4 regions of the Pseudomonas sp. GD03842 genome follow, and region 1 is predicted to be linked to each of the others. Evidence: predicted binding sites of a transcription regulator. Region 1 holds the regulator's gene; each other region holds the start of a gene.

Region 1 (4,907 bases):
TCAGGCCCTCCAGGGCAGCCTGCTCGTCTTGTCCCTCGGTCAAAAGGTGAATCTCGGTGCCTTTCCCCGCAGCGAGCATCATGACGGCCATGATGCTTTTGCCGTCGACCATGCTGTCGGGAGAACGGCCGACACGGATCTGGCAGGGATACTTGCCGGCAACGCCGACGAATTTGGCGGCAGCCCGGGCATGCAAGCCCAGCTTGTTGATGATGGTGATTTGGTGAGCGGGCATCGCGTGAAGGGTCCTTTCAGCTGAGGTCGCGGTGGCGGACCTGAACATTCTTGAGCGATTGCTGCAGCACCTGGCCGAGACGTTCGGTCAGGTAGACGGAGCGGTGGTGCCCGCCGGTGCAGCCAATGGCAATGGTGACGTAAGCTCGATTGCTGGCGGCGAAGCGCGGCAACCATTTGGTCAGATAGGAAGCGATGTCCTGAAACATCTCTTCGACGTCGGGTTGGGCTGCAAGGTAGTCGGCAACCGGCTGATCGAGCCCGGATTGCTCGCGCAGTTCGGGTTTCCAGTAGGGATTGGGCAAGCAGCGCACATCGAACACCAAGTCGGCGTCGACCGGCATTCCCCGCTTGAATCCGAACGACTCGATCAGGAAAGCCGTGCCGGGCTCAGGTTTGTTCAGCAGTCGCAACTTCAAAGTGTCGCGCAGCTGATACAGGTTCAGGTGAGTCGTGTCGATGGTCAGGTCGGCGAGGTCGATGATCGGCCCTAGCAGCGTTTTTTCGTCGCGGATGGCCTCGGCCAACGAGCGTGTCGCGTTACTCAGGGGGTGACGGCGACGGGTTTCGGAAAAGCGTTTGAGAAGGGTGGATTCTTCAGCGTCCAGAAACAGCACGTCGCAGCGAATATGTCGGCCACGGACCTCTTCGAGCATGCGCGGGAAGCGGGTCAAATGGCTCGGCAGGTTGCGCGCGTCTATGGAGACCGCGAGCAGCGGTTCGGCCAGTTCAGTGTTGATCAATGCGCGTTCGGCGAGCTCGGGCAGCAGCCCGGCCGGCAGATTGTCGACGCAGTAGAAGCCGCTGTCTTCAAGAACATCGAGGGCCGTACTCTTGCCAGAGCCGGAGCGACCGCTGACGATGATCATGCGCATGATCAGTGGCCGTTCTGGACGTGGAGCACAACGTTGTAGAGCTCATCGCTACTTTTGGCCGCGCGCAGGCTGGCGCGGACGTCGGCGCGATCGAGCATGCTGGCGATCTGGCGCAGCAGCTCCAGATGAGCATCGGTTGCCGCTTCGGGCACGAGCAGGACGAAAAGCAGGTCTACAGGCGCGCCGTCGATGGCATCGAAGTCAACAGGCCGCTCCAGATGGAGCACCGCGCTGACCGGCGCACTGCATCCCTTGAGCCGACAGTGCGGAATGGCGATGCCGTTTCCGAAACCGGTCGAGCCCAGTTTTTCGCGGGCAATGAGGCTTTCGTACACAGTTTCCCAGTCGAACTCGGGCACTTGCTGCCCGATCAGTCTGGCGATCTGTTCCAGTACGGCTTTTTTACTGCCGCCTGGCACGTTCACCAAGGAACGGCCAGGGGTCAGGATGTTTTCAAGTCGGATCATGGATGGGGAGTATCAGCGAGCTGCCGCACCCTTGAGGATGCTTTGCTGCTTTTCCTTATGCTTGAGCAATTGTCTGTCGAGCTTGTCCGTGAGCAGGTCGATCGCCGCGTACATGTCGTCATGTTCCGCAATGGCAACCACCTCTCCACCAGGGATATGCAAGGTGGCCTCGATCTTCTGTTTGAGCTTCTCGACGGCCATCGTCACCTGCACGTTCGTAATCTTGTCAAAGTGCCCTTCGAGCTTCTTCAGCTTCAGCTCGACGTACTCGCGCAGAGGCTTGGTGACTTCCAGTTGGTGTCCACTGATGTTGACTTGCATACAGCTTCTCCTTCGTTGCCAGTGCATTAAGAGGCAGGCTTGGATGCCTGCCACTGGAACGCTGTGGCTGTGGCGTTACATCAGTCGCTTACGTTCGCTCGAAGGCGCTATCCCGAGAGATTCGCGATACTTGGCGACGGTGCGACGCGCCACTTGAATGCCTTGTGCCTCCAGTAAACCAGCGATCTTGCTGTCGCTCAACGGCTTTTTCTGATTTTCCGCGGCAACCAGTTTCTTGATGATCGCGCGGATCGCCGTGGACGAGCATTCACCGCCTTCGGAGGTGCTGACGTGACTGGAAAAGAAGTACTTCAGTTCATAGATGCCACGGGGCGTGTGCATGAATTTCTGCGTGGTCACGCGTGAAATCGTCGATTCGTGCATGCCCACCGCTTCTGCGATGTCATGCAGCACCAAGGGTTTCATTGCCTCGTCGCCGTATTCCAGGAAACCCCTCTGATGCTCGACGATCTGGGTCGCCACTTTCATGAGGGTCTCGTTCCGGCTTTGCAGGCTCTTGATGAACCAGCGCGCTTCCTGCAACTGATTGCGCATGAAGGTGTTGTCCGCACTGGTGTCGGCGCGACGCACGAAACCGGCGTACTGAGGATTCACCCGCAGGCGCGGCACTGCCTCCTGGTTGAGTTCGACCAGCCAACGTTCGTTGTCCTTGCGCACGATGACGTCCGGCACGACGTATTCGGCTTCGGTCGACTCGATCTGCGAGCCGGGGCGGGGATTGAGGCTCTGAACCAGCTCGATGACCTGACGCAGGTCGTCTTCCTTGATTTTCATCCGGCGCATCAATTGCGCGTAATCGCGGCTGCCCAGCAAATCGATGTAGTCGCTGACCAGTCGCTGGGCTTCGGCCAACCACTTGGTCTTCACCGGAAGCTGGCGCAATTGCAGCAGCAGGCATTCGCTCAGCGTCCTAGCACCGACGCCAGCCGGTTCGAACTGCTGGATGCGGTGCAGGACGGCTTCGATTTCGTCCAGTTCGATGTCGAGTTCTGGATCGAATGCGTCGAGCAATTCCTCCAGCGACTCGTCCAGATATCCCTGGTTGTTGATGCAGTCGATCAGCGTGACGGCAATCAGGCGGTCGGTGTCGGACATGGGCGCCAGGTTCAACTGCCAGAGCAGATGGCTTTGCAGGCTCTCACCCGCCGAGGTGCGGGTGGTGAAGTCCCACTCATCGTCATCGTTGCTTGGCAGGCTGCTGGCGCTGGTCTGGTAGATGTCTTCCCACGCCGTATCGACGGGCAGTTCGTTGGGAATGCGTTCGCTGTCGCCCCATTCGCCGTCTTCGAGATTGTCGACCGTGGTGGTCGAAGATTCCTGGTATGTCGGTTCTTGAACGTCGGCAGCTGGCTTGGCTTCGACGTTATCGGCCATGGGATCAGCGTTGTCGAAATCGTCGCCTTCTTCCTGGCGTTCCAGCATGGGGTTGGATTCCAATGCCTCCTGGATTTCCTGTTGAAGATCCAGCGTCGACAATTGGAGCAAGCGGATGGCCTGTTGCAGCTGCGGCGTCATCGTCAGCTGCTGGCCCATTCTCAAGACTAGCGAAGGTTTCATGGCAGGGGCTTAATACCTTATTCGCCGGCGCGCTCGCGCCATCCACTACGAGGCGCCGAGGCGCCAAACTAAGCAAATTATATGCCTGAAAGCGGCTCGTTTGCCTAGAGTGTGATGGCAGTTAATGCGAGGTTGGCGATGAGCCGCATGCTGCGTTCACTCGCCACCCGCTCGTCATCGGCCTTTTAAAGGCGGAACTCGTGGCCGAGGTACACTTCCTTCACCAATTGGTTGGCAAGGATCGTTTCGGCATCACCCTCTGCGATGAGCTGCCCATCGTTAACGATGTAGGCTGTTTCGCAGATATCGAGCGTTTCACGGACATTGTGATCAGTGATCAGAACGCCGATGCCTTTCGCTTTCAGGTGGTGGATGATCTGCTTGATGTCGCCAACGGAGATAGGGTCGACACCGGCGAAAGGTTCGTCCAGCAGGATGAACTTGGGGGAGGTGGCCAAGGCCCGTGCAATTTCCACACGGCGGCGCTCACCACCCGACAGGCTCATGCCCAGGTTGTCGCGGATGTGGGTGATGTGAAATTCCTGGAGCAGGCTTTCCAGCTCCTTGCGACGCCCGGCGCGGTCGAGGTCCTTGCGGGTCTCGAGGATGGCCATGATGTTGTCCGAGACCGACAGCTTGCGGAAGATCGAGGCTTCCTGCGGCAGATAGCCAATACCGGCGCGGGCGCGACCGTGCATGGGCTGATGGCTCACATCCTGATCGTCGATCAGCACGCGGCCCTGATCGGCCTGCACCAGGCCGACGATCATGTAGAAGCAGGTCGTCTTGCCTGCGCCGTTCGGCCCCAGGAGGCCAACGATCTGGCCGCTGTCGATGGACAGGCTGACGTCACGGACGACCTGGCGAGCCTTGTAGGACTTGGCCAGGTGTTGGGCTTTCAGCGTTGCCATTACTGGGCCTTCTGCTGGTCGGTTTTCTTTTTCGGCTGGATCACCATGTCGACGCGAGGGCGCGATTCGGTGACCTTGCTGCCGTTGGCGCGGCCGGCGCTCGCCAGCTTGCGCACGGTGTCATAGACAATCTTCTCGCCCTGGGTGGTGTTGTTGTCCTTGTCGACAACCTTGGCCTTGTCGATCAGCACGACCCGGTTTTGCGGAGCATGGTACTGAATCGTTACGCCCCAGCCCTGAACGGGTTTCGGATCACCTGCCGTCTGCAGCTGTTCGAAATACGCAAGGTTACCCACGGAAGTCACGACGTCGATGTCGCCCGCCGGAGTGCGCGTCATGGTCACCTTGTTGCCGGTGACCTTCATCGAGCCTTGGGTAATGATCACATTCCCGGTGTAGGTGGCGATGCCTTGTTTATCATCCAGCTGGGCGTCGTCGGCCTGGATACGGATAGGCTGATCCTGATCGTTCGGCAGAGCCCAGGCGCTCACGCTTCCCAGTGCTGCGCCCAAGCCGAGCAA
Region 2 (4,907 bases), on a different contig from region 1:
CCGTGGTGGCCCATCAGTTTCAGGATACGGCCGTTGCGCTTCTTGCCATCGACGTCGATAGCGACAACCGGAGTGTTTGGCTTGACGCGACCGCGAGCGATACGGCCAACACCGATGACGCCCAGGAAGCTGTTGTAGTCCAGCGCAGAGATCTGCATCTGGAAAGGACCGTCGACGTCAACGGTCGGAGCCGGGACGTTATCGACGATCGACTGGTACAGCGGGGTCATGTCTTCGGCCATGTCGGTGTGGTCCAGACCGGCGATGCCGTTCAGGGCCGAGGCGTAGACGACTTTGAAGTCCAACTGTTCGTCGGTGGCACCCAGGTTGTCGAACAGGTCGAAGATCTGGTCCAGAACCCAGTCAGGACGCGCGCCCGGACGGTCAACCTTGTTGATGACGACGATTGGCTTCAGACCGGCTTCGAATGCCTTCTTGGTCACGAAACGGGTTTGCGGCATCGGGCCGTCTTGAGCGTCGACCAGCAGCAGTACGGAGTCGACCATCGACATCACACGCTCAACTTCGCCACCGAAGTCGGCGTGGCCTGGGGTGTCGACGATGTTGATGCGGTAGTCGTTCCAGCGAATCGCGGTGTTCTTCGCCAGAATGGTAATGCCGCGCTCTTTTTCCTGGTCGTTGGAGTCCATCACGCGCTCGTCGTTGAGCTCGTTACGCTCAAGAGTGCCGGACTGACGCAGGAGCTTGTCGACGAGGGTAGTTTTACCGTGGTCAACGTGAGCAATGATGGCGATGTTACGTAGATTTTCGATCACTTGTGTATCTCGATCAGAGGATTCGGTGAGCTGACTGATTGTAGTCAGCTATGAAGACAGAAACCGGCGCAAGCCGTTACGGCTGACGACTGGTGTCGGGGGGCCGGTGACGCAGGCCACAGGCAAACAGCCCCGGGCACTTAGCTCGGTCGATAAACGCGCACATTGGCATGCCCCTCACTGAGCAGATGATGAGCATGCAGGCGACTCATGACGCCTTTGTCGCAATACAGCAGGTACTGGCGCGTAGGGTCCAGTTCCTTGAAGCGGCTGTTCACTGCGAAGAACGGCAGTGCCTGCACTTCGATGCCCGACAGTTCCAGCGGGCTGTCCTCGGCTTCGTCGGGATGACGAATGTCGATGATCACTTGCCCCGCCAGCGCCTGGCTGACTTCCTCGACCTGTACGTCCTGGCCAAGCTCTTCGATCACTCGATCGATAGGCATCAGGCGCGCATTCTCGATCGCGCGATCCAGTACGGCCATGTCGAACGCTTTTTCTTCATGCTCGACGCGATAGCGCTTGGCTGCGGTTTTCGGATTGACCGAAATCACGCCGCAGTACTCAGGCATGTGCCGGGCAAAATCCCCGGAACCGATCGCGTCGGCTTCGTCGATGATGTCCTGCTTGTGGCTGGCGATGAGCGGACGCAAGACCAGCTTTTCCGTGACGCAGTCGATGACCGAAAGGTTCGGCAGCGTCTGGCTCGACACCTGGGAAATCGCCTCGCCGGTGACCAGCGCATCGATCTCGAGGCGGTCGGCCATTCGGCTCGCTGCGCGCAACATCATACGCTTCAATACGACACCCATATGACTGTCGTCGACTTTCCCGAGAATTTCTCCCAGCACTTCCTCGAACGGCACACTGATGAACAGCACACGCTGAGAGCTGGCGTACTTTTTCCAGAGGAAATGGGCCACTTCCATCACGCCCAATTCATGCGCACGACCACCCAGGTTGAAGAAGCAGAAATGGCTCATCATCCCGCGCCGGATGATGTGGTAGGCAGCCACGGTCGAGTCGAAGCCGCCGGACATCAGCACCAACGTCTGTTCCAGCGAACCCAGTGGATAACCGCCGATGCTGTCATGTTGGCTGTGAATGACGAACAGGCGCTGATCGCGAATCTCGATCCGCACCTCGACTTCGGGCGCCTTCAGCGAAATGCCCGCTGCACCGCACTCGCGGCGCAGTTTGCTACCCACGTAGCGCTCGACATCCATCGAGCTGAAATCATGGTGGCCGCCACGCTTGCAGCGCACCGAGAAAATCTTGCCGGGCAACGCATGGCCGAAGTGCAGTTTGCACTTTTCGTAAATGTCGTCCATGTCGCCCAGCGGGTATTCGTCGATCTGCAGAAAATGTGTGATCCCCGGCATGCAACTGAGGCGCTGGGTCATCTCGTGCAGCACTTTCGTATCCTCGACCTTCGTTTCGACCTCCAGGTTGTCCCACACGCCATCGACCACCAGTGCCGGGTCCAGATCGCGGAGCACGGTACGGATGTTCTTGGCCAGCTGTTTGATGAAGCGCTTGCGCACAGGCCGGCTTTTGATGGTGATTTCTGGAAAAACTTTGACGATTAGTTTCATGAAAACAGCGCGCGAGGTGCCGGTCGAAAAAGGGGGGCGCGGATTATAGCGGAAATTGCTCAAGGTTTAACCAGTTATCGTACGCCCGATCATCAGCGCACCAAAAATGCACTGTATACAATTATCAAGCACCATAAAGGTGCGCCCATTTTCAGAAATGCGACGTTTTGCGCCGCAAAAACGGGTGTTTCGAGCGAGAAACCCAACACGGGGCACTGGCATGCAAATTGCTCCCTTGTGAGGCAGGTTGCCTTGGCCGACTATCGCGCCCGGCATCACCCAAATTGAAGGGCCAACAACTACCCAGCCCTATTCCACCCGGAGGACAGCATGTCGAAGTCGGTTCAACTCATCAAAGATCATGACGTTAAGTGGATTGATCTGCGCTTCACGGACACCAAAGGCAAGCAGCAGCACGTCACCATGCCAGCGCGCGATGCACTGGACGACGACTTCTTCGAAGTCGGCAAGATGTTCGACGGTTCGTCCATCTCCGGCTGGAAAGGCATCGAAGCCTCCGACATGATCCTGCTGCCGGACGACGAAACCGCCGTTCTGGACCCGTTCACCGAAGAGCCGACCCTGATTTTGGTGTGCGACATCATCGAACCTTCGACCATGCAAGGTTACGACCGCGACCCACGCGCCATCGCTCACCGCGCTGAGGAATACCTGAAGTCCACCGGGATCGGTGACACCGTATTCGTCGGCCCTGAGCCAGAATTCTTCATTTTCGATTCGGTACAGTTCAAATCCGACATCTCCGGTTCCATGTTCAAGATCTTCTCCGAACAGGGTTCGTGGATGACTGACCAGGAAGTCGAAGGCGGCAACAAAGGTCACCGTCCAGGCGTCAAAGGCGGTTACTTCCCGGTTCCACCGGTCGACCACGACCACGAAATCCGTACTGCCATGTGCAACGCACTGGAAGAAATGGGCCTGACCGTCGAAGTTCACCACCACGAAGTGGCGACTGCCGGCCAGAACGAAATCGGCGTCAAGTTCAACACCCTGGTGAAGAAAGCCGACGAAACCCAGACCCTGAAGTACGTGGTGCACAACGTCGCCGACGCCTACGGCCGTACCGCCACCTTCATGCCTAAGCCTCTGTACGGCGATAACGGTTCGGGCATGCACGTTCACATGTCCATCTCCAAGGATGGCAAGAACACCTTCGCAGGCGAAGGCTATGCCGGCCTGTCCGATACCGCTCTGTACTTCATCGGCGGCATCATCAAGCACGGTAAGGCGCTGAACGGCTTCACCAACCCGTCGACCAACTCCTACAAGCGTCTGGTCCCAGGTTTCGAAGCACCGGTGATGCTGGCCTACTCGGCGCGCAACCGTTCCGCCTCTATCCGCATTCCGTACGTCTCCAGCCCTAAAGGCCGTCGTATCGAAGCACGCTTCCCAGACCCGGCTGCCAACCCATACCTGGCTTTCTCGGCGCTGCTGATGGCTGGCCTGGACGGTATCCAGAACAAGATCCACCCAGGCGATGCCGCTGACAAGAACCTGTACGACCTGCCGCCAGAAGAAGCAGCAGAGATCCCACAAGTTTGCGGCAGCCTGAAAGAAGCCCTGGAAGAGCTGGACAAGGGCCGTGCCTTCCTGACCAAAGGCGGCGTATTCAGCGACGATTTCATCGACGCTTACATCGCTCTGAAGTCGGAAGAAGAAATCAAGGTCCGCACCTTCGTTCACCCACTGGAATACGACCTGTACTACAGCGTCTGATTCTGCGGCGGTTCGATAAGAGGCCTCCTTCGGGAGGCCTTTTTTGTGCCCGTCATTTAAGGCGCGTCTTGACGGCGGGTATAGCATGAGCGTGTCGAACTCATAGGTGAGTGGTACATGTTTATCGTTTTTTCCGACCGTATTTCGTGAATACTGTCCCACCTTCTTTCCTGCCTGGATGCCGTTATGACTGGCCCACTCTCAAGAATGCCAGCCTCCCCCTGGCTGATGCTTTTCGCCGCAGCCCTGACCACCGGTTGCGCCACCCCATCGGCGGCCTCCGCCCCTCCCGCACTTCGCCCGCTGATCGAGGCGATGAATCAGCGCCTCGACATCGCGACCGATGTCGCGCGAAGCAAGTTCTACAGCGGCAAGCCGGTGCAGGACACCGAGCGCGAGCAACAGGTGATCGCCAATGCGCAGGGGCAGGCGACCCGTTATGGGCTGGAAAAAGATGACGTGCGTCGTTTCATGACGGCCCAGATCGACGCCAACAAGATGGTCCAATACGCACGGCTGGAACACTGGCATACCACTCAACCCCCCGAGACTCCAGGTGAAAGCCTGACCGCGGGCATTCGCACGCGGCTCGACGCGCTGCAGCCGGTCATGATGCAGAAATACGCAGCGTTCCAGACGTTCCGCCATGACAAGGCATGCCGAGACTGGGTGCAGGTCGAGATCCAGCGCCAGACGACCGATCCGATCGCGGTCACCGCGCTGCAGCGGGCGTCCGACAGCCTATGCCTGCCGGCGGATGACCGCTGATCCCGAGAACTGCCCGAGCACACCAACCGTG
Region 3 (4,907 bases), on a different contig from region 1:
CCGCCAATCCCTCCTGCCATCCCGATGAGGCCCGTCATGACGCCTATTTCCTTGCGAAACCGCTGAGGCACCAGTTGGAACACGGCACCGTTACCCGCACCGAGCCCAAGCATGGCAGCCACGAAAAATGCCAGCGCGGCCCAAGCGCTGGGAAGATTGAAGCCGACGGCTGCAATGCAGATGGCAGCGACCGCGTACATGCCTGACAGCGTCCGGATGCCTCCGAACCGATCCGCCAATGCGCCGCCTAGCGGCCGCATCAGGCTTCCGCCGAAAACGCACGCGGCAGTGTAATAACCCGCGGTGACTGGACTGAGGCCGTATTGATCGCTGAAATAGCCGGGCAACGCGCTGGCCAGCCCGATGAACCCGCCGAACGTCACGCTGTAAAAAAACATGAACCACCAGCTGTCTCGGTCGCCCAGTGCCTTGAAGTAGTCGCCCATGGACTTGGCTTTGGGCCGTTCCGGTGCGTTGCGGGCCATTAAAGAGAAAGCGATCAGCGTCAGTACGAGCGGCAGCACGGCAAATCCGAAGACGTTGCTCCATCCGAAGGCTGCGGCAAGGACGGGTGCGATCAGGGCGGCGAAGACGGTGCCCGAGTTGCCGGCCCCCGCGATCCCCATCGCCTTGCCTTGATGTTGTGGGGGATACCACTGCGATGCCAGGGGCAAAGCCACTGCGAAAGAGGCGCCCGCCATGCCCAGGAATACGCCCAGCAGCAAGGCCTGTTCGTAGCTGTGGATGCCCAGTTGCCAGGCGCAGAGGAGGGCGCAGATGACAATGACCTGACCGATGATACCGGCGGTCTTGGGGGAAAGCTGATCCGCCAGCATACCCATCAGGAAGCGTAGAAACGCCCCGGCGAGGATGGGCGTCGCGACCATCAGCCCGCGTTGCTGAGTGGTCAGGTGCAAGTCGGTGGCAATCTGGACGGCCAAGGGGCCCAGGAGATACCAGACCATGAAGCTCAGGTCAAAATAGAGAAATGCCGCGAACAGAGTGGGCTTGTGGCCGGCCTTCCAGAAACTTGTAGTCATGTCACACCTCATCTGCAGGAAATCGTTGTGGTGGTCAATTGCACCGCCACGGGTCAGGTCTTGCAGGTGGAGCAGCCGACGGCGCTCCACCCGGTTCTTTTGTCGAGACCAGAACGAAAAAGACGTCGCCACCGATTCGCGCAGGGCGAAAGGGTGAGCGACGTCTTTGTCGTGAGTGGGGGCAACCGCCGTTGGCTACCTGTGTGTTCTTTAAAGCAAAGTGTGGGCCAAAGGCGCGTAACGGGGCATCAGCCCAACAATTCGTTCATGGCAATGATCTGTTCCGCGACTTGAACAAGCTTCTGCTGTCGGCTCATGGCCTGCCTGCGCATCAAGGTGTAGGCCTCTTCCTCGTTGCAGTTTTTCATTTTCATCAGCAAGCCTTTGGCCGTCTCGATGCGTTTGCGCTCAGCCAATTGCTGGTCGCGCGCCTGCAACTGGGCGCGCAGATCCTGGTCGCTCTCGAAGCGGGCCATGGCCACGTCGAGAATCGGTTGCAAGCGTTGCGCGTGAATGCCTTCGACGATGTACGCGCTAACCCCCGACTTGATGGCCTGGCGCATCACACCAGGGTCGTGTTCATCGGTGAACATCACGATAGGCCGGGGCAGATCGCGGGTGACCAGCACCACTTGCTCCATCACATCGCGGCCGGGAGATTCGGTGTCGATCAGGATGACATCGGGTCGCACCGCTTGAACGCGTTTCGGCAAGTCGATGATCAGACCGGACTCGTCGATGACGTCAAAACCCGCCTCGACCAGTGCGGCTCTCAGGCGGCCGACTTTTTTCGGCGTATCGTTGATCAGCAGGATGCGCAACATATCCCGCCCTCAATGTTCGTTGGCGTCAGGCGCGGCACCGGCCAGCGCGTGAAGTGTGAAGCTGCGGGCATAACCTGCCGGATCGCGGCCGTCCCAAACCTTGCCATCGATCAACTGGCTGCTGCGCAGGGGCGAAGAGGGCACTTCTATGCTCAGGGCGCTGGCGGCTTGACGATACAGGTCCAACTGCTGGACCTGGCGGGCAACTGCCAGGTAATCCGGGTCTTCGCGCAGCAACCCCCATCGGCGGAATTGCGTCATGAACCACATCCCGTCAGACAGATACGGCATGTTCACCTCGCCATTGCGGTGAAAACTGACCGCGTGGTGATCCTGCCATTCATGACCGAGCCCGTCGCTGTAGTGGCCGAGCAATCGTGCTTCGATATCCTCGACCGGCGCGTTCACGTAGTCGACGCCGCTGAGCATTTGCGCAGCACTGCGGCGGTTGTCGAGGCTCCCCTCGATGAAGCGACTGGCCTCCAGCACTGCCATGACCAGGGCTCGTGCGGTGTTGGGGTATTGCTCGACAAACGCCAGGCTGCAGCCCAGCACCTTTTCCGGGTGGTCGGGCCAGATGGTCTGGCTGGTGGCAAGCGTAAAACCGAGCCGCTGGTTGACGGCGCTCGCCCCCCAGGGTTCGCCCACGCAGAACCCATCGATTCGCCCGGCCTTGAGATGCTCAACCATTTTGGGTGGCGGCACCACGACGCTCTCGACATCCTCGAGCGGGTGAATGCCTTGGCTGGCCAGCCAATAATACAGCCACATCGCGTGATTGCCGGTGGGCAGGGTCTGGGCGAAGGTCAGTTTTGTCCCGCTTTGGTGCGTATGGCGGTCCAGTGCTTCAGGAGTGATCACACCTGCCTGCTGCAGCGCCGTGGACAGGTTGATGCTCTGGCCATTCTGGTTCAACCCCATGAGCACTGCCATGTCCTGGGCCGCCACGCCAATGCCCAGTTGCGCTGCGTAGACCAGGCCATACAGGCTATGGGCGGCATGCAGTTCGCCATTGACCAGGTTATCGCGCAGGCTGCTCCAGGACGTCTGGCGCCGTAGTTGGATGTTGAGGCCGTATGGCTGGGAAAAACCCTGAGTGGCGGCGACGATCAGTGATGCGCAGTCAGTCAACGGCATAAAGCCCACGTCGATGCTGTTCAATTCCGGCGCGTCGCTGCCGTTGACCCAGGCCAATGCCGTAGGGAGGCTGTCATTCATGTGCTCGGTTCCGCGTGAAAGCGCGTTGGGGGCCATCGACCTTCCAAAAAAAAAAACGCCGCGCCCTCCGGGCTTTCGTCCAGAAGGTCGCGACGCCATTGTCAAATGCAGCCCGCCGTTGGACTGCACGTTTGACGCTATCCGAAGCAAGCCATATGCCAGCGAGTTCTCCAAGACGGCAAACTTAACGACATGCCTCGCGCTTGACCCTCGCGCACGTCTATAATCCGCGGCTGACTTCAGCCTCTCACGAGCCATGCCTGCCCATGTACAACCTGGCCCGCCAGTTACTGTTCAAACTCTCCCCTGAAACCTCTCACGATCTGTCCATCGATTTGATCGGCGCAGGGGGTCGGTTGGGTCTCAATAGCGTGTTCACCAAGGCACCCATGCGCCTGCCGGTGACTGTGATGGGCTTGCAGTTCCCCAATCCGGTGGGGCTGGCAGCCGGCCTGGACAAGAATGGCGCGGCCATCGATGGTTTCGCCCAACTGGGTTTCGGTTTCGTCGAGATCGGCACCGTGACGCCACGCGCTCAGCCAGGCAATCCGAAACCTCGGATCTTCCGCCTGCCTCATGCGGAGGGGATCATCAACCGCATGGGGTTCAATAACCTGGGTGTCGATCATCTGGTCAGCCGTGTGCAGGCGGCTCGATACAACGGCGTGCTGGGCATCAATATCGGTAAGAATTTTGACACCCCGGTGGAGCGCGCCGTCGACGACTACCTGATCTGTCTGGACAAGGTCTATGCCCACGCCAGCTACGTCACGGTCAACGTCAGTTCGCCCAACACGCCGGGTCTGCGCAGCCTGCAATTCGGCGACTCGCTCAAGCAACTGCTCGAAGCGCTGCGTGTGCGCCAGGAAGCCTTGACGCAGACCCATGGCAAACGCGTGCCGCTGGCGATCAAGATCGCCCCGGACATGAGCGACGAAGAGACTGTGCTCGTTGCCCATGCGTTGCTCGAATCGGGAATGGACGCCGTCATCGCCACCAACACCACCCTGAGCCGTGAAGGCGTCGAGAGTCTGCCACACGCCGACGAAGCGGGCGGGTTGTCGGGCGCGCCGGTGCGCGAGAAGAGCACCCACATCGTCAAGGTGCTGGCTGCGGAGTTGGGCGGCAAACTGCCGATCATCGCCGCCGGCGGGATCACCCAAGGTCGCCATGCTGCGGAAAAGATCGCGGCTGGCGCGAGCCTGGTGCAGGTGTATTCGGGCTTCATCTACAAGGGCCCGGCGCTGATTCGTGAATCGGTGGATGCGATCGCGGCGATGGGCCGTTGAGGTTCAAACGAAAAGAGGGGTCCCCATAGGGACCCCTCCTGGGCGTTGGCCCGCCGTCCGGATGGGACGTGCATGGTGCAGGTGTGAAGTGAATCTGATTGTCGAATCTCTTTTTAAGAAACCTTAATTAGGTCGGTCACCCAAGTGAAAAGGGTGTCAGCCGACTGCGTGAAGTTCGTTGAGTCTGTGTATACCCGCAGTGCCGGTCATACCGTCCCAGTTGTCGCCGCGTCCCTCTCGCCAGCCGTTGATCCAGGCTTGACGTACCGACGGTAGAGTAAATGGGCAAAGCTCACGGGATTTACCAGTTACGCCGTATTGATATCCGCGCGAAAAAGCTCTTTCCAACGGATCACGCTTAAGTCTTCTCATAGGGTGTTGCCCTCGTTTGTTGACTGTTATGTCCCTGGAGACCTCAGGTTGAGGCCAGGCAGAAATCATCTGCCGTTTCGTCGCCCGCTGCCGGCGTCGCGGGCTCTGCACCCCCGTCATTGCGTCGAAGGCTGAGGTGATTTCTAACCAATGAACCGAAGGGT
Region 4 (4,907 bases), on a different contig from region 1:
GATCGAGCCCTTGCTGACGTTGTGGCAGGAACACACGGTGGCCGTGGCCGGAAGGGCATCGGCCCCCAGCGTTGGGGCGCCTTCACTCTGCGGCATGATCAGGCTGGCCGGGTCGGCGGGCAGCTTTATGCCGTTCTGTGCGTATTGCAGCAGTGTGTCGTAATAGCTGTTGTCGCCCACCAAAACCGCTCCGAGTACCCGCTTGCCATCGGCGGAGACGACCAGACGGCGATAACTGGCCGTTGCCTCATCGATGAAGCGGTAACTGCGTGCGCCGGCCAGTGCGCCGTGGGCATCGCCGATCGAGCCGACATCGACGCCCAGCAACTTCAGCTTGGTCGACATATCGGCGCCGAAGAACGGCTCGGCCGCTTGACCGCACAGTTGTGCGGCCACATTGCGTGCCATTTGATACCCCGGTGCGACCAGGCCGAATACGCTGCCGTTCCAGGCCGCGCACTCGCCGATGGCGAAAATGTCGGCGTCGCCGGTACGGCAATGTTCGTCGATGGCGATCCCGCCCCGAGGGCCCAGTTCCAGGCCGCATTGGCGGGCAAGCGCGTCCTGAGGCCGAATGCCTGCCGAAAATACGATCAGGTCGGTTTCAAGGTATTCATCTGAGGCGAAATTCATGCGGTAGCGGTACGTTTCTCCCGCCGTGATCGATTGCGTCGCTCGCGACAGGTGCACGCCCACGCCCAGCGCTTCGATACGGGCCTTCAATGCCGCGCCGCCGAAGTCATCGAGTTGCACCGGCATCAGGCGCGGGGCGAATTCCACCACATGGGCCTCCAGCCCCAGGGATTTGAGGGCATTGGCGGCTTCCAGGCCCAGCAGACCACCGCCGACCACCACGCCGCGTTTGGCCTGGCGGGCCGCGGCGCGAATGGTGTCAAGGTCGTTCAGGGTGCGATACACCAAGCGCGAATGGCCTTCGGCGCCTTCGATTGGCGGTACGAAAGGGTACGAGCCTGTCGCCAACACCAGCTTGTCATAGCCAAAGCAGCCATGGGCGGTGATCACTTCACGGCGGACGCGGTCGATTTCCAGCACGGGCACGCCCAGGTGCAGGGTGAGCCCAGGGCGTTCGTAAAGCATTGCCTCGCTCAAGGCCAGTGACTCGGCGTCCCGGCCTGTGAAGTATTCGGAGAGGTGAACGCGGTCGTAAGCGCGTTGGCCTTCTTCGCCAAACACGTGGATACGATAGCGGTCGAGCGCACCGGCAGCGATCAGTTGCTCCACGCAGTGATGGCCGACCATGCCATTACCGACGACGATCAGGGTCTGCACAGCTTCAAGAGGGGCGACATTAGCGTTCATTTCGAGTCCCGGCCTAGGCCAATCAGGTTTTCGAAAGCAAAAAAAAGGCGCCCGGAACCTATGGGTTCCAGGCGCCTTTGCCTGTTCTGTTCAAGGGGTCCGCTCGACAGCGCTGTCAGCGGAACCTGTGTGGCCCCTTGGCGGATCCTCGTTGATCGGCGGGGGCTGCCAGCCAACATGGGCTGGACATGGTTAGAGCAAAGCAACGGTTGTGCCAGTGGTTACCGATTCGTTGACCCTCGGCCCCTTTACCGCCCCCGGGTGCCAGGAAACGCAGGCGATCACCACGAACAAACCGCCGCGACTTGCTTGCGATCAAGCGGGCAGAACCCAGAACACGCCGATCACATTTGGCACGGAAAAGGTGCATGTGCGTTCGTATTGCCCCAGCCTGAAGCCGTCGTGCAGGGGGTGCGCGTTCACTCTTTATAGAGCCAAGCCTCATCGTTTCGGCACCTGGCCATGACTGGCCTGGCGTTTGCAGATGCCCGAACACAGGCAATCAACGCCGATTGCCCACTTCACGACAAAGGCGCCGTGTACTCCCCGTCATCTGAGGGTGGAGAACAAGGCGTCTTTTTCGTTTCTGGAAGGTGGGATATGGCGAGCAACAGCGTACGAAGTGTGTGTCCTTATTGTGGTGTCGGTTGCGGCATCGTCATGCAGGTCGAGGACAATCGCGTGGTCAAGGTCCGCGGTGACAAAGCTCATCCCGCCAATCTCGGCCGTCTGTGCACCAAGGGCACCACGTGCGGTCAGGCGATTGCCGCGCCAGGGCGCATGGCGTCGGCCTACGTACGCCGTCACCCGGATCAGGACCCAATACCTGCCGCCATCGACAGTGCAATCCGTGAGACGGCGCGTCGGCTGAGGTCGATCCTCGACCGGGACGGCCCAGACGCACTGGCCTTTTATGTCTCGGGACAACTGTCTCTTGAGGCCCAGTATCTGGCTAACAAGTTAGCCAAAGGCTTCGTACGGACGAATCACATCGAATCGAACTCGCGGTTGTGCATGGCCAGTGCGAGCAGCGGCTACAAGCTGTCGCTTGGCTCGGACGGGCCGCCCGGCGCCTACGATGATTTCGATAAAGCGACGCTGTTTTTCGTCATCGGCGCGAACATGGCGGACTGTCACCCGATCCTGTTTCTGCGCATGATGGATCGGGTCAAGGCCGGGGCCAGGCTGATCGTCGTCGACCCGCGGCGCACGGCCACGGCAGACAAGGCCGACCTGTTCCTGCAGATCAACCCCGGCACCGATCTGGCGCTGCTCAACGGTTTGCTGCATTTGCTGCTGCAAAACGGTGACATCGATACCGCTTTCATTGCCGCCTATACCGAAGGCTGGGAAGCCATGCCGGGATTTCTCGCCGACTACACGCCGTCCCGGGTCGCGCAACTGACCGGCCTGGCGGAAAGCGCCATTCGGCGAGCCGCGCAGATGATCGGCCAGGCGCCCGAATGGATGAGCTGCTGGACCATGGGCTTGAACCAAAGCACCCATGGCACCTGGAATACCAACGCGCTGTGCAACCTGCATTTGGCCACGGGGGCGATTTGTCGTCCTGGCAGCGGTCCGTTTTCCTTGACCGGCCAACCCAATGCGATGGGCGGCCGCGAAATGGGCTATATGGGGCCGGGACTTCCCGGGCAGCGTTCGGTACTCGTCGAAGAAGATCGCCGGTTCGTGGAACAGCTGTGGGCGATCCCCCAGGGCAGTCTGGCTCAGAAGGTGGGAGGGGGCACCATTGATCTGTTCGAGCAAATGCGTGACGGCCGGATCAAGGCCTGTTGGATCATCTGCACCAACCCGGTGGCCAGCGTCGCCAACCGCGGGGCCGTCATCGAGGCCCTGCAGGCGGCTGAGTTGGTCATCGTTCAAGATGCCTATCTCGACACCGAGACCAACCGCTACGCCGACATCTTGTTGCCCGGGGCGCTCTGGGCCGAAGCGGAAGGGGTGATGATCAATTCCGAGCGCAACCTCTGCCTGACGCAAAAGGCGGTTCAGGCACCTGGCGAGGCCATGGCCGACTGGCAGATCATCGCGCGGGTGGCCTGCGAAATGGGCTTTGCCGAGGCGTTCAGCTATGCCTCTGCTGAAGCGGTATTCGAGGAGATCAAACAGGCGTGGAACCCCAAGACCGGTTACGACATTCGCGGTGCCTCATATTCGCGTTTGCGTGATCAACCTTTGCAATGGCCGATTGCGCCCGACGGCGAGGGCTCGCGAAATCCAGTGCGCTACCTCAATACCGGCGTCAGCCAAACGCTGAAGTTGGACGATCAGGGCCGTCGTCCGGCCATCGTGTTCGCCACCCCGTCCGGCAAGGCGCAGTTCATGCCACGCCCGCACCTGTTGCCCGCCGAAATGCCCAGCGATGCGTTCCCGATGGTGCTCAATACCGGCCGCCTGCAGCATCAATGGCATACGCTGACCAAGACCGGCAAAGTTGCCACCCTGAACACGCTCAACCCAGGTCCCTTCATCGAAATTCATCCCGAGGACGCCGAAGTGTTGGGCATCGTCGACCAGGACGCCGTAGAAGTGCGGTCTGTCCGGGGCCGTGCCGTGTTGCCTGCGCTGGTCACGGATCGCGTGCTGCCAGGCAATTGCTTCGCGCCGTTTCACTGGAACGACGTATATGGTGACAACCTGGCCATCAACGCCGTGACCAGCGACGCGGTCGATCCTCTCTCGCAGCAGCCGGAATTCAAGTGCTGTGCGGTGGCGTTGAAGAAAGTCGAACTGATCGGTCATCAATTTCTCGATCTGCCGCAGGCCAACGGCGACGAGGAGCAGGCGATGGAAGGTGAGCCCCTGTTGACCGTGCTTTGGGCTTCGCAGACGGGCAACGCCGAGACGCTGGCCAAAGGCTTTGGTAGCCGTTTGCGCGCGGCGGGCGTGCCGGTGCGCGTGTCGTCGATGGACGGTTTCGCGGTCGATCGGCTGCACGCGGCCGGGCAGGTGGCGCTGATCAGCAGCACCTTCGGCGATGGCGAAGCGCCCGATAACGGTCGGCGTTTCTGGCAGGCGCTGAGCGCGCAGCAGGCGCGTTTCGAGTCGCTGCGCTACGCGGTACTGGCATTGGGTGATCCCAGTTATGAAAGCTTCTGCCAGCACGGCAGGCAATTGGATCAGCGTCTGTCGAGCCTCGGCGCATCGCCGTTGATGCCTCGCATGGAGTGTGATCCGGATTTCGAGGATCAGGCCCAGGCCTGGTTCAGGGCGCTCCAGCAGGCGCTGGCGCTGGACCTTCCCGAAATCGAGCCACAGGACGGCCCAGTGCCTGTGAGCCGGGCGCGACCTCATCCGGCGCGGCTGTCGATCAATCGCCGCCTGAACGGCGAGGGCGGGGCCAAGGACACTCGGCAATTCGCCTTGGCGCTGGGCGATTCACGCATGACTTACGAGGCGGGCGATGCGTTGGGCGTTTGGCCACGCAATTGTCCGGCGTTGGTGGAAGAGGTGCTGGCCTTGACGGGGCTGCCCGCCGAACAGGTGGTGAAGTTGCCGAAGGCGGGGGACGTTTCGCTGCGCACCGCGTTGTCGAACCACCTGGAAATAGCCCGTCCGACCCCGGA

What was found. The regulator sigma-54, encoded in region 1, starts transcription at its own class of promoters, with help from an activator protein. The targets are predictions, from matches to a motif close to ANTGGCATNNANNTTGCTNT.
Region 2: glnA (glutamate--ammonia ligase) is a predicted target of sigma-54. The motif match lies at 2,586-2,605, and genes of this name have one in related genera.
Region 3: N5D61_RS00350 (CmpA/NrtA family ABC transporter substrate-binding protein) is a predicted target of sigma-54. The motif match lies at 3,226-3,245, and genes of this name have one in related genera.
Region 4: nirB (nitrite reductase large subunit NirB) is a predicted target of sigma-54. The motif match lies at 1,520-1,539, and genes of this name have one in related genera.

The regions. Positions count from the first base shown of each region.
Region 1 is NZ_JAOCEA010000004.1:214,730-219,636, forward strand. It holds gene N5D61_RS08070 (HPr family phosphocarrier protein) at 1-235, opposite strand, end outside; gene rapZ (RNase adapter RapZ) at 252-1,109, opposite strand; gene ptsN (PTS IIA-like nitrogen regulatory protein PtsN) at 1,112-1,576, opposite strand; gene raiA (ribosome-associated translation inhibitor RaiA) at 1,589-1,897, opposite strand; gene N5D61_RS08090 (RNA polymerase factor sigma-54) at 1,973-3,475, opposite strand; gene lptB (LPS export ABC transporter ATP-binding protein) at 3,661-4,386, opposite strand; gene lptA (lipopolysaccharide transport periplasmic protein LptA) at 4,386-4,907, opposite strand, start outside.
Region 2 is NZ_JAOCEA010000008.1:8,775-13,681, reverse strand. It holds gene typA (translational GTPase TypA) at 1-776, opposite strand, end outside; gene thiI (tRNA uracil 4-sulfurtransferase ThiI) at 917-2,371, opposite strand; gene glnA (glutamate--ammonia ligase) at 2,702-4,108, shown strand; gene N5D61_RS12880 (chorismate mutase) at 4,316-4,876, shown strand.
Region 3 is NZ_JAOCEA010000001.1:70,291-75,197, forward strand. It holds gene N5D61_RS00340 (NarK/NasA family nitrate transporter) at 1-1,040, opposite strand, end outside; gene N5D61_RS00345 (ANTAR domain-containing response regulator) at 1,289-1,864, opposite strand; gene N5D61_RS00350 (CmpA/NrtA family ABC transporter substrate-binding protein) at 1,874-3,082, opposite strand; gene N5D61_RS00355 (quinone-dependent dihydroorotate dehydrogenase) at 3,349-4,371, shown strand; gene rmf (ribosome modulation factor) at 4,528-4,743, opposite strand.
Region 4 is NZ_JAOCEA010000009.1:218,319-223,225, forward strand. It holds gene nirB (nitrite reductase large subunit NirB) at 1-1,320, opposite strand, end outside; gene N5D61_RS15155 (bifunctional nitrate reductase/sulfite reductase flavoprotein subunit alpha) at 1,921-4,907, shown strand, end outside.